Shimia isoporae: one gene and its partner. The protein of the gene in region 2 interacts with the protein of the main gene of each other region in a pairwise test. Links are inferred from orthologs where the notes say so. Each region holds a gene or a part of one and is shown on either strand. Other genes may lie near its edges.

Region 1 (6,357 bases), 1.1 Mb from region 2 along the record:
ATCAATCGACCGTCTCCAGACATCAGCACGGCAAGCGTGCGTGTTGCTTTGACATGGGACAACACGATCAGCATGCAAACCGTTATCGGCACACTCAGAAAAGCGCCAGCGATGCCCCAGATCGCAGTCCAGAAGGTCAATGACAGAATGACCATAAGTGGCGACAGGTTCAGAGACCGTCCAGTGATTGCGGGCTCAACAACGTTTCCAATCCCGAATTGAACCACCCCACAACCCGCCAGAATTATCAAAAACGGGGTGAACGTTTCAAACTGAACCAGCGCAACCACACTGGGGATTGCCACGCCAATCATAGACCCCAAAGTAGGAATGAAGTTCAACATGAAGATGAGAACCGCCCAGGTTTCTGCGAAGTCCAACCCAACGGGCTTCATGAAACAATAACTACCTAACCCCGTCAGGATACTAACAAAGGTTTTGATGCCTACGTATCGTTGCAACCCAAGCGACACGCCTTCGCCCATTTTCTGAACACGGGCCAAAACTTCCGGCTCGGGAAACGCAATTTCGAGCTTGCGCCGCATTGGCCCGCGCTCCACCAGCATGAACGGAATATAGAGCAGCACCAGCAGCAGTCCGCTCAAAAAACCACCCGCCGAACTGATCGCACCTGTTGCAAACCCCGCGATCTCCATCTCGGAAAGAGCCGCCTTGGCTGCCTCAAAATTCTGATCGCCAACCAGAGCCACAATTCGGGTCAGAATACTGTCAAATCGCGCTTCATACCGCGGCACGGCTTCGGTCACCGACCCAGCCTGGGACGCAAAAATAGTGACGATGACCCACAGGCCAAAAAGCACGGCACAAAGTGCGGCCAGATGCGCGATCGCTGCTGGAACATGCCGCCCGCCAATCCGCAGATCTCTGACCCTGTCGACGATCGCCGTCACGAGGACAAAAAGCAAAATCGCAATCGACAAGGGCACCAGGACTTCGGCTGCAAACACCAATCCTGCTACCAAAAAGAAACCGCTGACCACAAAGTACATCAAGGGACGTAACACGGTCACTCCACCAGCCATTCCGGCCTCCCAATTGCCTGCGATCAATCGTTCAACAAATCCTCGCAGACACCGTTGGCCTGCGCTCAGGCTTCAACTCTGCGGAGCCAAACCCGTGTAAGCAAGGAATTTTTTTGGCCGTCAGCCCCGGTCAACACTGTGGATTCCAAGACACAACGGCAAGAAATCACCTCATTTCCGGCACGCACAAGTCCAAGACCTGTGTCATGATCCGAGAACACAAAGTCGGCAAAAGCCGTCAATCGGGCAATAGACCCGCAACCATTGGAGCAGTTTCATGCCTTACGTGACCACACCCGCTGGCCAAAAGCCCGCGCCGACTGCAAAGCCTGAGAGCAAGTCCCAACCAAAGCCGGAAAAACCAAAACCGATTTTCACCGACTGGGCCTCCATCTGACGGTTGCGCTCTATCTGCGGCGGATTAAGCTGCAGTCATGAGCACACCGATTTCGTCCATTCGCAATTTGGGTCCAGCTTACGAGCAGGCCTGTGCACGCGCAGGCATTAGTTCGGCCGAAGAAGTTCGCGAATTGGGGCCGGACGAAACATACGCCCGTCTGCTCAAAACCGGCACTCGCCCGCATTTCATAGGTTATTATGTTCTGGTGATGGGCCTTCAAGGCCGACCTTGGAACGACTGCAAGGGCAAGGAAAAAGAGGCCCTGCGCAAGCGCTTTGACGCAATCAAGGCGTCCTCCCATGACAAAGGGCGATCTGATCTCGAAGCCGCACTCGACGCGATTGGCGTGATAGAGAAACGATAAAAGCCTGCCCACAAAAGAAAAACGCGAGAGGTTTCCCTCCCGCGTTTCAATTCATCCATCTGAAGGACGGTTGGCTTAGCCCACCAGCTCCAGACCGGAGAAGAAGTATGCGATTTCAACCGCTGCAGTTTCCGGTGCGTCAGAACCGTGAACGGAGTTTTCACCCACAGACTCTGCGAACTCGGCGCGAATGGTGCCCGGTGCTGCGTCGGCAGGGTTGGTTGCGCCCATAACTTCGCGGTTTTTCGCGATGGCGCCTTCGCCTTCCAGAACCTGTGCAACGATCGGCGCAGACGCCATGAATTCGCACAGTTCGTCATAGAACGGACGTTCTTTGTGCACGGCGTAGAAAACACCAGCTTGTGCTTTGGTCAGGTGGATGCGCTTTTGAGCAACGATGCGCAGGCCAGCTTCTTCGAACTTGGCATTGATCGCGCCGGTCAGGTTACGGCGGGTTGCGTCGGGTTTGATGATCGAGAAGGTGCGTTCCAGAGCCATGTCTGTTTTCCTCTAACTGTGGCGCGGACACCCTGCCCGCTTCCGGTTCCAAATTGGCGCCCCGATAGCACGGCAAATCCAACTTGAAAAGCAGTGATTGACGCCGCGCCGCGCATGGGTCACACCGCGCTCATGCTCAAGATTTCTGACATCTCCTATTCCGTCGAAGGCCGCCCTCTCTTTGAGGAGGCCTCCGCCACCATTCCACCGGGTCACAAGGTGGGCCTGATCGGCCGCAACGGCGCAGGTAAAACTACGCTTTTCCGTTTGATACGGGGGGAGCTGTCATTGGAGGGCGGAAGCATCAGCCTGCCCCAGCGGGCCCGGATCGGCGGTGTCGCCCAAGAGGTGCCGTCAAACGAGGTTTCACTGATCGACACGGTATTGGCAGCGGACACAGAACGCGCTGACCTGTTGGCCGAATCCGAAACCGCCACTGACCCCGCGCGCATCGCCGAAATTCAGACCCGACTGGCAGACATCGACGCATGGAGCGCCGAAGCCCGCGCCGGATCGATCCTCAAAGGCCTTGGCTTTGACCACGAGGATCAGCAAAAACCCTGCTCCGCCTACTCCGGCGGCTGGCGAATGCGCGTGGCCCTCGCCGCTGTCCTGTTCTCGGAACCTGACTACCTTTTGCTCGATGAACCCACAAACTACCTCGACCTTGAAGGTGCGCTGTGGCTGGAAAACTATCTCGTCAAGTACCCCCACACCGTACTGATCATTTCCCACGACCGCGAACTCCTGAACCGGTCCGTTGGTGCGATCCTGCACCTGGATGAACGGAAACTGACCTACTACACCGGACCCTATGACCAATTTGCCCGCCAACGGGCAGAGCAACGTGCGGTTCAAGCGGCGGCAGCCAAAAAGCAAGAAGCACAACGGGCGCATTTGCAAAAATTCGTCGACCGGTTCAAGGCAAAGGCGTCAAAGGCGAAACAAGCGCAAAGCCGTGTCAAAATGCTGGAGAGGATGACGCCAATCACAGCGCCGGAAGACGCAGCACGAGTGGTTTTCACCTTCCCGACCCCGGAAGAACTGTCCCCGCCAATCATCGCTATTGAAGGCGGATCCACTGGGTACGGCGACACCGTCGTGCTGAAGAATCTCAACCTGAGGATCGACCAGGATGACCGTATCGCCCTGCTGGGCAAAAACGGTCAGGGCAAGTCTACTCTCGCAAAACTATTGTCGTCCCGCCTTGACGCTATGGGCGGCAAATTCACCAAGTCCTCCAAACTGCGCATCGGTTTCTTTGCCCAGCATCAGGTGGACGAACTCTATGTCGACGAAACCCCGATCCAACACCTAATGCGCGAGCGCCCCGATGAAGGTCAGGCCAAACTGCGGGCACGTCTCGCAGGCTTTGGCCTTATGGCCGCGCAAGCCGAAACCGAGGTGGGCCGACTTTCGGGCGGTCAGAAAGCGCGTCTTTCGCTTCTGCTCGCCACGCTGGACGCGCCACATCTTTTGATCCTCGACGAACCGACCAACCACCTCGACATAGAAAGCCGCGAGGCCCTCGTCGAAGCCCTCACTGCCTACTCTGGCGCGGTCATCCTCGTCAGCCACGACATGCACCTGCTGACGCTGGTTACAGATCGGCTTTGGCTTGTTAAGGACGGCACGGTCAAACCCTATGAGGACGATCTTCCGGCCTATCGCAAGCTTTTGCTAACTTCTGACAAGCCAACCGGAAAACCCAAAGCCGACAAACCAGCGCCCAAAAAGGCCAGCCGTGACGACATCCTTGCCCTTCGCGCAGAAGTTAGAAAATGCGAAGACCGCATCGAAAAACTCAACGAAATGGCAGACAAATTGGCCACCAAACTTGCCGACCCAACGCTTTATGAGGATGCGAAACTCGGCGAAATGGAGGTCTGGCAGAAGAAATATGCCGAAGTGCGCGATGCACAAGACCGCGCTGAGGACCTCTGGATGACCGCGCTTGAAAAGCTTGAAAAAGCCGAAGGCTGACTGCTAGCCTCACTTCAACGACACAGGACCCTGCATGGAAACCGCCGCGCTTGTCACTGCTTTTGTGACGCTTTTCGTGATCATCGACCCGATCGGCCTCCTGCCGATCTACATTTCGTTGACCCAGGGCATCCCTGCCAAACAACGCCGCAGCATTGCTATCCGTGCCTGCGTAATTTCCGTCGTTCTGCTGTCCCTGTTTGCCTTTATGGGTGAGGCCGTACTCGGCTTTGTCGGCATCTCCATGCCTGCCTTCCGAATTGCAGGCGGACTGCTTCTGTTCATCACTGCTTTCGACATGCTCTTTGAACGCCGCACAAAGCGGCGCGAGGGACAGGCAGAAGAAGCAGAGGAAGAACCCGATCACGAAGATCCCTCGGTCTTCCCTCTGGCAATGCCACTAATTGCAGGCCCGGGTGCCATCACCACGGTAATCCTGCTGGTCGGTCAATATTACGACACCCAGTCAAAACTCCTGATGCTTGGAGTTGCGGTTTTTGTTGTCCTGATCCTTTTTGTCCTATTCCTGACCGCAGGGTTTTTCGAACGTGCTCTGGGGCGCACCGGCATCATCGTCGTCACGCGCCTCTTCGGGATGCTTCTGGCAGCGTTGGCGGTTCAGTTCATCCTTGACGGACTGCGTGATGTAGGCATGTTGGGATAACTCTTTTTTCCTGACTTTTCAGACCTATATCTTACTCAGGAGGTATCATGACAGGCGACGATTTCGGCCATATGGCGTATCTGATGCTGCTCTTGGTGTTTGTCGGGTTCTGGTTTGTCGGCGCACAAAGAGAACGCATCGGCAAAACACTTCAATATGCAGCAATCTGGGCGTTGATTTTTCTGGGCGCCATTGCCGCGGTCGGACTTTGGGAAGACATCCGCTCAACCGTGAAACCGGTACAAACCGTACTCATGGATGAAGGCCGCATTGAACTTCCACGTTCCGGCGACGGGCATTTTCACGCAACCCTTGATGTGAATGGCGCGTCCATTGCCTTTGTTGTCGACACTGGCGCCAGCGATCTCGTGTTGTCCAAACAAGACGCAGTACGCGCCGGTCTGGATCCGGACAACCTGCCGTTTTTTGGCCGCGCGATGACAGCAAACGGTCCCGTTGCCACTGCGCCAGTGCGCCTCGATGAGGTGCGCTTCGGCGGGTACACAGACCGCAATGTCCCCGCCAGCGTCAACGACGGCGAGATGTCCACCAGCCTTCTCGGCATGACGTACCTGAACCGCTTTTCCCAAATCACGATTGCAGGAAACAAGCTGATTTTGACGCGGTAGAGATCTGCACCATCGTCAGAAAACAGCAAGAACCCGATCAGATAAGAGTGAACAGACGCAAACCGCGACTTACCCCTCTTCCTTCTCCGCCTTCTTCTGCCAGTTGCCGCTTTCCTCAGACCAGTATTGCGCGGCGCAACCAGCGTCGGTCAGGTCTTTCCATTGGGTCCGCGCATATTGCACCGCATCCATGTCATGCCCGTCAAACAGGATACAAACCCGCTCGGCGTCCTTCACTTCTTGGGCGGACACAACTGCCCCGTCGATCGACATAATGCAGGTTGCCGCATTCGGTAACTCGACTTCAGTGGTCAGCAGGATCGGCTGCAACGCATCATGCGGTCCACCGGAAACCCCATGCGCAAGAAAGCTCTCGTCGCCCTGTAGCCAAAGCTTCTCGTCCAACCACATCATGCGGTCAGCATTGGTGCCGCGCACCACAACCCGCCAACCCGCGCCCCGTGCCTTCTCCAGCAGGATCGGCAACGTCGCGTCCATCGGCCTTTGTGTCAGGTGGTAAAAATACGCGGCACCCAAGGTACTTAGACCTCGAACCTATCTGCAACCAACCGGCTCAGAGCCATCACACCCCATCCGGTCGCGCCTTTGGGCGCAAGCGCCGTCTCGCCTTTCACACTCGCAACGCCCGCGATATCCAGGTGTATCCATGGCACGTCGTCCTGCACAAAACGGTGCAGGAATTCGGCTGCGGTCACAGACCCCGCCGGACGCCCGCCCACGTTCTTGAGGTCGGCAATGCGGCTCTTGAGTTGATC
Region 2 (6,919 bases):
CCAAACCAAGACCGTCAGCATAGGGTTTGCGCCCCGTCGCTACCAATACGACATCCGCGTCCAGGACTTCTTCGGTATCCGGAGTTTTCTTGGAGGTATATTTGACCTTGGCTTTGGTTTTGCTGGCTTCCACTCCGCCTACGGCGGCGCCCATGACGAACTTAAGTCCCTGTTTTTCAAGGATACGCTTGAAAGTACGCTGCACGTCGGCGTCCATGCCGGGACATACGGCGTCCATGTACTCAACCACAGTCACATCGGAACCAAGGCGGGCGTAAACCGAGCCCAACTCGAGGCCGATGACGCCAGCGCCGATGACAACCATTTTTTTAGGCACTTTCGGCAACTCCAGCGCTCCGGTGCTGTCCACCACGATGCCTTTGTCATTGTCCACTTCGACACCTGGCAATGAGGACGGCACCGAGCCGGAAGCGATCACGATGTTTTTGGTTTCGTGCACGTCATCGCCAACCTTGACCTTGCCCGCAGCGGGGATGGACGCCCAGCCCTTGATCACGGTGATCTTGTTCTTTTTCATAAGGAATTCGACGCCGGAAGTGTTTTGGCCGACAACGTCTTCCTTGTAGGTCTTCATCTGGTTCCAGTCGACCGACTGGGTCTTACCCTTGAGCCCCATCGCGGCGAAGTTGTGTTCTGCTTCGTGTAGCATGTGGGTTGCGTGCAAGAGGGCCTTGGAAGGAATACAGCCCACGTTCAGGCAGGTGCCGCCGAGGGTGTCGCGGCCTTCGACAATCGCGGTCTTGAGGCCCAGTTGGGCGCAGCGGATGGCGGAGACATAGCCGCCGGGGCCAGCGCCGATGATGATGACGTCATATTGGGACATGGGTCATTTTCCTTTGGTTTGCGAAGCCCGAAATCGCGGGTCTGTATCGCGTCGGTATTACATCGGTATCGCGTCGGTACGCGAGTTGCCAGATGCGAGCAAATAAAACTGGGGCGCCAGATCCATTGATCGGCGCCCCTACTCTGATCAGAGATCCATCAGCAGGCGACGCGGATCTTCGAGCGCTTCTTTGACGCGCACGAGGAAGGTCACAGCGCCTTTGCCGTCCACAATGCGGTGGTCGTACGACAATGCCAGATACATCATCGGGCGGATCACAACTTCGCCGTTGATTGCCATCGGACGGTCCTGAATTTTATGCATGCCAAGGATGCCGGACTGTGGCGGATTGAGGATCGGGCTGGACATCAGCGAGCCGTAGACGCCGCCGTTGGAGAGCGTAAAGGTGCCGCCCTGCATTTCCGCCATCGACAGTTTGCCGTCGCGGGCGCGCTTGCCTTTCTCTGCAATCGCTTTTTCGATTTCCGCAAAGGACATGCTGTCGGCATCGCGGATCACAGGCACCACAAGACCAGTCGGTGTACCGGCGGCAACGCCCATGTGCACGAAGTTCTTGTAGACAATGTCGGTGCCGTCGATTTCGGCGTTCACCTCGGGCACTTCTTTCAGCGCGTGACAGCAGGCCTTGGTGAAGAAGGACATGAAGCCCAGACGTACGCCGTGTTTCTTTTCGAACTCGGCTTTGTACTGGTTGCGCAGTTCCATCACCGCGCCCATGTCGACCTCGTTGTAGGTCGTCAGCATCGCTGCAGTGTTCTGGCTGTCTTTCAAACGGCGCGCGATGGTCTGACGCAAACGGGTCATTTTCACCCGTTCTTCACGCGCTTCGTCTTCCGCTGCGACCGGCGCGCGTGGTGCGGCAGTGGGTGCGGCGGCGGCAGCCGGTGCCGGAGCCAACGCGGCCTTCATCACGTCTTCTTTCATGATGCGACCGTCGCGGCCTGTGCCTGTAACGGAAGCAGGGTCAATGCCTTTTTCAGCCATCATTTTATTCGCCGATGGCGCGTTTTCTACGTCTGCGGACGCCGCCGGAGCTGCGGCCGGTGCAGGGGCAGCAGCCGGAGCGGCGCTTGCGCCAGCCGAGGCGCCGCCGATCACGGCAAGCTTTGCCGAAGCATCCACGGTGGTGCCCTCAGGGGCAACGATTTCGGTCAGCACGCCAGCGGCCGGTGCCGGGACCTCTACGGATACTTTGTCGGTTTCGAGTTCGCAGAGCATTTCGTCTTGCGCCACGGTGTCGCCTACGGCCTTGAACCAAGTGGACACGGTGGCCTCGGTCACGGATTCGCCGAGGGTCGGGACCATGACGTCAACGGCATTGCCACCGGACGCAGCAGGCGCCGATTGCGGGGCTTCCGCGGCGGCAGGTGCGGGTGCAGCACCTTCGCCTGCGTTGATCACGGCCAAAAGGGCATCCACGCCAACAGTGTCGCCTTCGGCGGCTACGATCTCGCCCAATACGCCAGCGGCAGGGGCGGGTACTTCGACGGTTACCTTGTCGGTTTCCAGCTCGCAGAGCATTTCGTCGACTGCGACTGCGTCACCCGGCTTCTTGAACCAGGTTGCGACGGTGGCCTCGGTGACGGACTCGCCAAGGGTTGGGACTCGTACTTCGGTCATGGATCAGTTTCCTTCCATGGAGAGCGCGGCATCCACCAGCGCTTCTTGTTGGGATTTGTGTTGGCTTGCCAGACCGGTTGCAGGCGAGGCCGAGGCGGCGCGGCCAGCATAGGTCGGGCGGGTGTGTTTGGCTTTGATGCGCGTCAGCGCCCATTCGATGTTGGGCTCGATGAAGGACCATGCGCCCTGGTTCTTGGGCTCTTCCTGACACCAGACCATCTCGGCGCCTTTGAAGCGTTCCAGCTCTTTGATGAGACTATGTGCCGGGAACGGATAGTATTGCTCGATCCGCATCAGATAGATGTCGTCGATGCCGCGTGCGTCGCGTTCTTCGAGCAGGTCGTAGTAGACTTTGCCCGAACACATTACGACACGTTTGATGTCCTTGTCCTTCTTCAGCTTTGTATCGGAATGACCTTTTTCGGCATCATCCCAAAGCACCCTGTGGAAAGAAGAACCCTCAGTGAAATCCTCGACATCCGAGATCGCCAGTTTGTGGCGCAGCAAGGATTTCGGGGTCATCAGGATCAAAGGCTTACGGAAGGTGCGGTGCAGCTGTCGACGCAGAATGTGGAAGTAGTTCGCCGGCGTGGTGCAGTTGGCAACGATCCAGTTGTCACCGCCGCACATCTGCAAGAAGCGTTCCAAACGTGCAGAGGAGTGTTCCGGCCCCTGACCTTCGAAGCCATGCGGCAGAAGGACTGTCAGGCCAGACATGCGCAGCCACTTGCTTTCACCGGAGCTGATGAACTGGTCAAACATGATTTGAGCGCCATTGGCGAAGTCGCCGAACTGGGCCTCCCAGAGGGTCAGTGCGTTCGGTTCTGCCAGCGAATAGCCGTATTCGAAACCGAGAACCGCGTATTCCGACAGCGCGGAGTCGATCACTTCGTACTGGCTCTGTCCGGCACGTATATTGTTCAGCGGGTAGTACCGTTCTTCGGTTTCCTGATTCACGATGCCGGAGTGGCGTTGCGAGAAGGTTCCGCGGGTGGCGTCCTGACCTGCCAGTCGCACCGGATAGCCTTCGGTCAGCAACGAGCCAAAGGCCATTGCTTCTGCCGTTGCCCAGTCAAAACCTTTTCCGCCTGAGAACATCTTACCGCGCGCATCCAGCAAACGTCCCACGGTTTTGTGCAGGGGGAAGCCTTCTGGCACCGAAGACAACGCCTTGCCGATTTCGACGAGAGTATCATCCTTGATCGAAGTCTGGCCGCGTTCGTAGTCTTCGCCGCGTTTGTCCAGGTGAGACCAGCGTCCGTCGAGCCAGTCAGCCTTATTGGGTTTGAATTCTTTTCCGGCCTCGAACTCTTCGTTCAAATGAGCCTGGAACGACGCTTTCATATCCTCGATTTCGCCTTCGGGGATCAGGCCGTCCTTCACCAGACGCTCGGTGTAGAGCGTCAGGGTGGTTTTGTGCTTCTTGATGTTTTTGTACATCACCGGGTTGGTGAACATGGGCTCGTCGCCCTCGTTATGACCAAAGCGGCGGTAGCAGAACATGTCGATGACGACGTCTTTCTGGAATTTCTGACGGAACTCCGTCGCGACTTTGGCCGCGTGTACCACGGCTTCCGGGTCGTCGCCGTTCACGTGGAAAATCGGTGCTTCGACGACCAGCGCGTTGTCTGTCGGATAGGGGGACGAACGCGAGAAGTGCGGCGCGGTGGTGAAACCGATCTGGTTGTTCACCACGATGTGCATTGTGCCGCCGGTCTTGTGACCTTTGAGCCCGGAGAGGGCAAAACACTCTGCCACCACACCCTGACCGGCAAAGGCCGCATCGCCGTGCAGCAGGATCGGCATTACCTGAGTGCGGTTCTCATCATTGAGCTGGTCCTGTTTGGCACGGACCTTGCCCAGAACCACAGGGTTCACAGCTTCGAGGTGCGAGGGGTTCGCAGTCAGTGACAGGTGGACATTGTTGCCGTCAAATTCCCGGTCAGAAGAGGCACCAAGGTGGTATTTCACATCGCCAGAGCCGTCCACGTCCTCAGGTTTGAAGCTGCCGCCTTGGAATTCGTTGAAGATGGCCTTGTAGGGTTTGGCCATCACGTTGGCCAGAACCGAAAGGCGGCCACGGTGGGGCATGCCGATGACGATTTCCTTGAGGCCAAGGTTGCCACCACGCTTGATAACCTGCTCCATCGCCGGAATGAGGCTCTCGCCGCCGTCCAGGCCGAAGCGTTTGGTGCCCATGTACTTCACGTGCAGGAATTTTTCGAAGCCTTCCGCTTCGACAAGCTTGTTCAGGATCGCCTTGCGGCCCTCGCGGGTGAAGGTGATTTCCTTGTCGTAGCCTTCAATACGCTCTTTCAGCCAACCGGCTTCTTCGGGGTTGGAGATGTGCATGTATTGCAGCGCGAAGGTGCCGCAGTAGGTGCGCTTCACGATGCTCATGATCTGGCGCATCGTGGCGATGTCGAGACCCAGAACCTTGTCGATGAAGATCGGGCGGTCCATGTCGGCCTCGGTGAAACCGTAGGATTTCGGATCCAGTTCCGGATGCGGGGTCTGGTCGCGCATGCCGAGCGGATCGATGTCCGCAATCAGGTGGCCGCGAATACGGTAGGCGCGGATCAGCATCAAGGCGCGGATAGAGTCCAGCACGGCACGCTTGATTGCCTCGTCCGATACTTCCACGCCAGAGGAGGCTGCTTTTTCCTTGATTTTCTTGCCCGCGGCCTTGGCCTCGACCTGTTCCGTCCACTCCCCCGTCAGGGATTGGGTCAGGTCGTCCGTCGGTTGCGGCGGCCAATCTGTGCGTGCCCATGACGGTCCGGTGGCCTCAGCCTTTACATCCAGTTCCGCGTCACCAAGCTGGCGGAAGAATTCCTGCCAGACGTCGTCGACCGCATTGGGGTCGGCGGCGTAGCGGGCGTACATCTGTTCGAGGTATTCCGCGTTGTGCCCCTGCATGAAGGAAGAGGCGTGGAAGATGTCATTGGGGCTTTGGTCGGTCATTTTGGCACCTCATGTGGGTTGGGACCGGGTTTGTTTTTTATGGCAACGAAAATCTGCATCACTTTCTATAACCTTCGGATGAAGGCCCTCGGCTTGGACCAAGAGCCCAAGCCATAACGGGGAGGCTTGGCGGAGGCGAAGAACACTTTCTTTTTTTCCGTTTTTGAGTTCATGGCGCGCTCCAGATGTCCAGAAGGAGCTGTTCCGCTAGCTTCTGGTCGATTTCTGTGCGCAGGTCGCTTGTGAGTTCGGTCGCGGCGACACCGTCTCCGTGATCACGGTCAACAAATAGGTTTTCCCGTTCTGGAAAGTATTCGCCGCGAATGTCTTCAAGAATTCCGTCAATTTCGGAGTAGATTGCCTTCGCCTGCGTATTGCCAATTTTTAGTTTGGGAGCGTTTCTGGAAAAGTCACTCAAGTGACGCATAACGCGACCGCGTTGATGATGGTTTCTTGGAAGCGGCGGCCTCCCTGCAAACACCTTGTTGATCTCAACTGCGTAATTTACGAAATCGGCACCGATAGCTTCGTTCATGCGTTCTGGGCTATCAAAAGCACCGGTTACGCCGACGATTTCTGCGAAATCATCGTAGAGATCGCCGTTTTTCAAAGTGTCCCGTTCAAGTAGGCGGACTTGGAGGTCGCCCTCGGTTTGAGACCACAATTGAAGGTTGGTTTTCCATCGAGAGATACGTTTTTGTACACCGTCGGCTCTTTCTGAATATTCAGAGAAGGTCGTTGTGTGACCTGCGCGGAGTACTTGAGAATAGAGGCTCGCGTACCACTCTACAGGCTCACGCATGTAGACGACATAGGTCACCTTGCCAAAATAGCGTGCCAGAAAGGTTTCGAGGCCCTCTATTTGTTCAGCAGACATTGAGAAGAGATGCTCGCAAGACCCTAGAAAGACTCCGTCTTGAGCTGATAGATTTTCCAGCTCGTTAGACGCCTGTTCGTGAATCGCGGGTAACTTGCGCGCTTGTTCGGCAGCGATACGGGCAAACGCTGACTTTTTGGAGTAACCGATCTCCTTGTGAGCGACCCAGGAAGCACAGCGGTGCAGTTGCATATCCGGACCTATCATGCCGGTCTGTTTCATCTGAACGACGCCTTGCTCGCGCAGAGCTAGCTCATTGAGAGCCTTCCACCCCTGAATCGAGGTCGAACCGGTCTTTTCCATGCCAATATGAATGATCGCGTCCAACTTGGGCTCCGATAGTAGAAACGTGTTACTTGGTGACGTTACAAAAAATCCGGGTGCGAGTTACAGCGGTTCCTGCTTCAGGCTTTGGTCCTTTGGCCTGAAGAGTGGGGTATAGTCCGCCTGCGGTGTCCGACGTCTCATCGGTCGGGCACCGCATTGGTTTGATATGCCGGGCAGCGGCCAACTTAGCCGAGCTCGATGGCTTTGAGCACTGCTTCGCCGAGGCCCGCGGGGCTGTCGGCGACTACGATGCCGGCTTCTTTCAT

What was found.
Region 1: the proteins of BXY66_RS02755 (region 2) and BXY66_RS07980 interact in binary tests that used the Escherichia coli proteins (3 or more experiments, as listed by UniProt). The link is inferred for Shimia isoporae from one-to-one orthologs.

Annotation. Positions count from the first base shown.
Region 1 is NZ_SMGR01000001.1:1,622,360-1,628,716, forward strand. What follows is about bases 1,914-4,862. They hold BXY66_RS07980 (ABC-F family ATP-binding cassette domain-containing protein), read left to right. Parts: upstream 1,914-2,437; coding sequence 2,438-4,288; downstream 4,289-4,862. Other genes in these bases: ndk (nucleoside-diphosphate kinase), read right to left, coding at 1,914-2,305; BXY66_RS07985 (MarC family protein), read left to right, coding at 4,323-4,862. In the rest of the region: BXY66_RS07965 (AI-2E family transporter), read right to left, coding at 1-1,043; BXY66_RS07970 (TfoX/Sxy family DNA transformation protein), read left to right, coding at 1,478-1,807; more of ndk, read right to left, coding at 1,883-1,913; more of BXY66_RS07985, read left to right, coding at 4,863-4,952; BXY66_RS07990 (retropepsin-like aspartic protease family protein), read left to right, coding at 5,000-5,581; BXY66_RS07995 (DNA polymerase III subunit chi), read right to left, coding at 5,651-6,118; BXY66_RS08000 (leucyl aminopeptidase), read right to left, coding at 6,124-6,357. UniProt on the Escherichia coli protein: Genetic data indicate it may be involved in ribosome assembly or function.
Region 2 is NZ_SMGR01000001.1:551,433-558,351, forward strand. What follows is about bases 2,289-5,799. They hold BXY66_RS02755 (2-oxoglutarate dehydrogenase E1 component), read right to left. Parts: upstream 5,450-5,799; coding sequence 2,489-5,449; downstream 2,289-2,488. Other genes in these bases: odhB (2-oxoglutarate dehydrogenase complex dihydrolipoyllysine-residue succinyltransferase), read right to left, coding at 2,289-2,485; BXY66_RS02760 (hypothetical protein), read right to left, coding at 5,619-5,799. In the rest of the region: lpdA (dihydrolipoyl dehydrogenase), read right to left, coding at 1-844; more of odhB, read right to left, coding at 992-2,288; more of BXY66_RS02760, read right to left, coding at 5,800-6,653; sucD (succinate--CoA ligase subunit alpha), read right to left, coding at 6,839-6,919. UniProt on the Escherichia coli protein: E1 component of the 2-oxoglutarate dehydrogenase (OGDH) complex which catalyzes the decarboxylation of 2-oxoglutarate, the first step in the conversion of 2-oxoglutarate to succinyl-CoA and CO(2).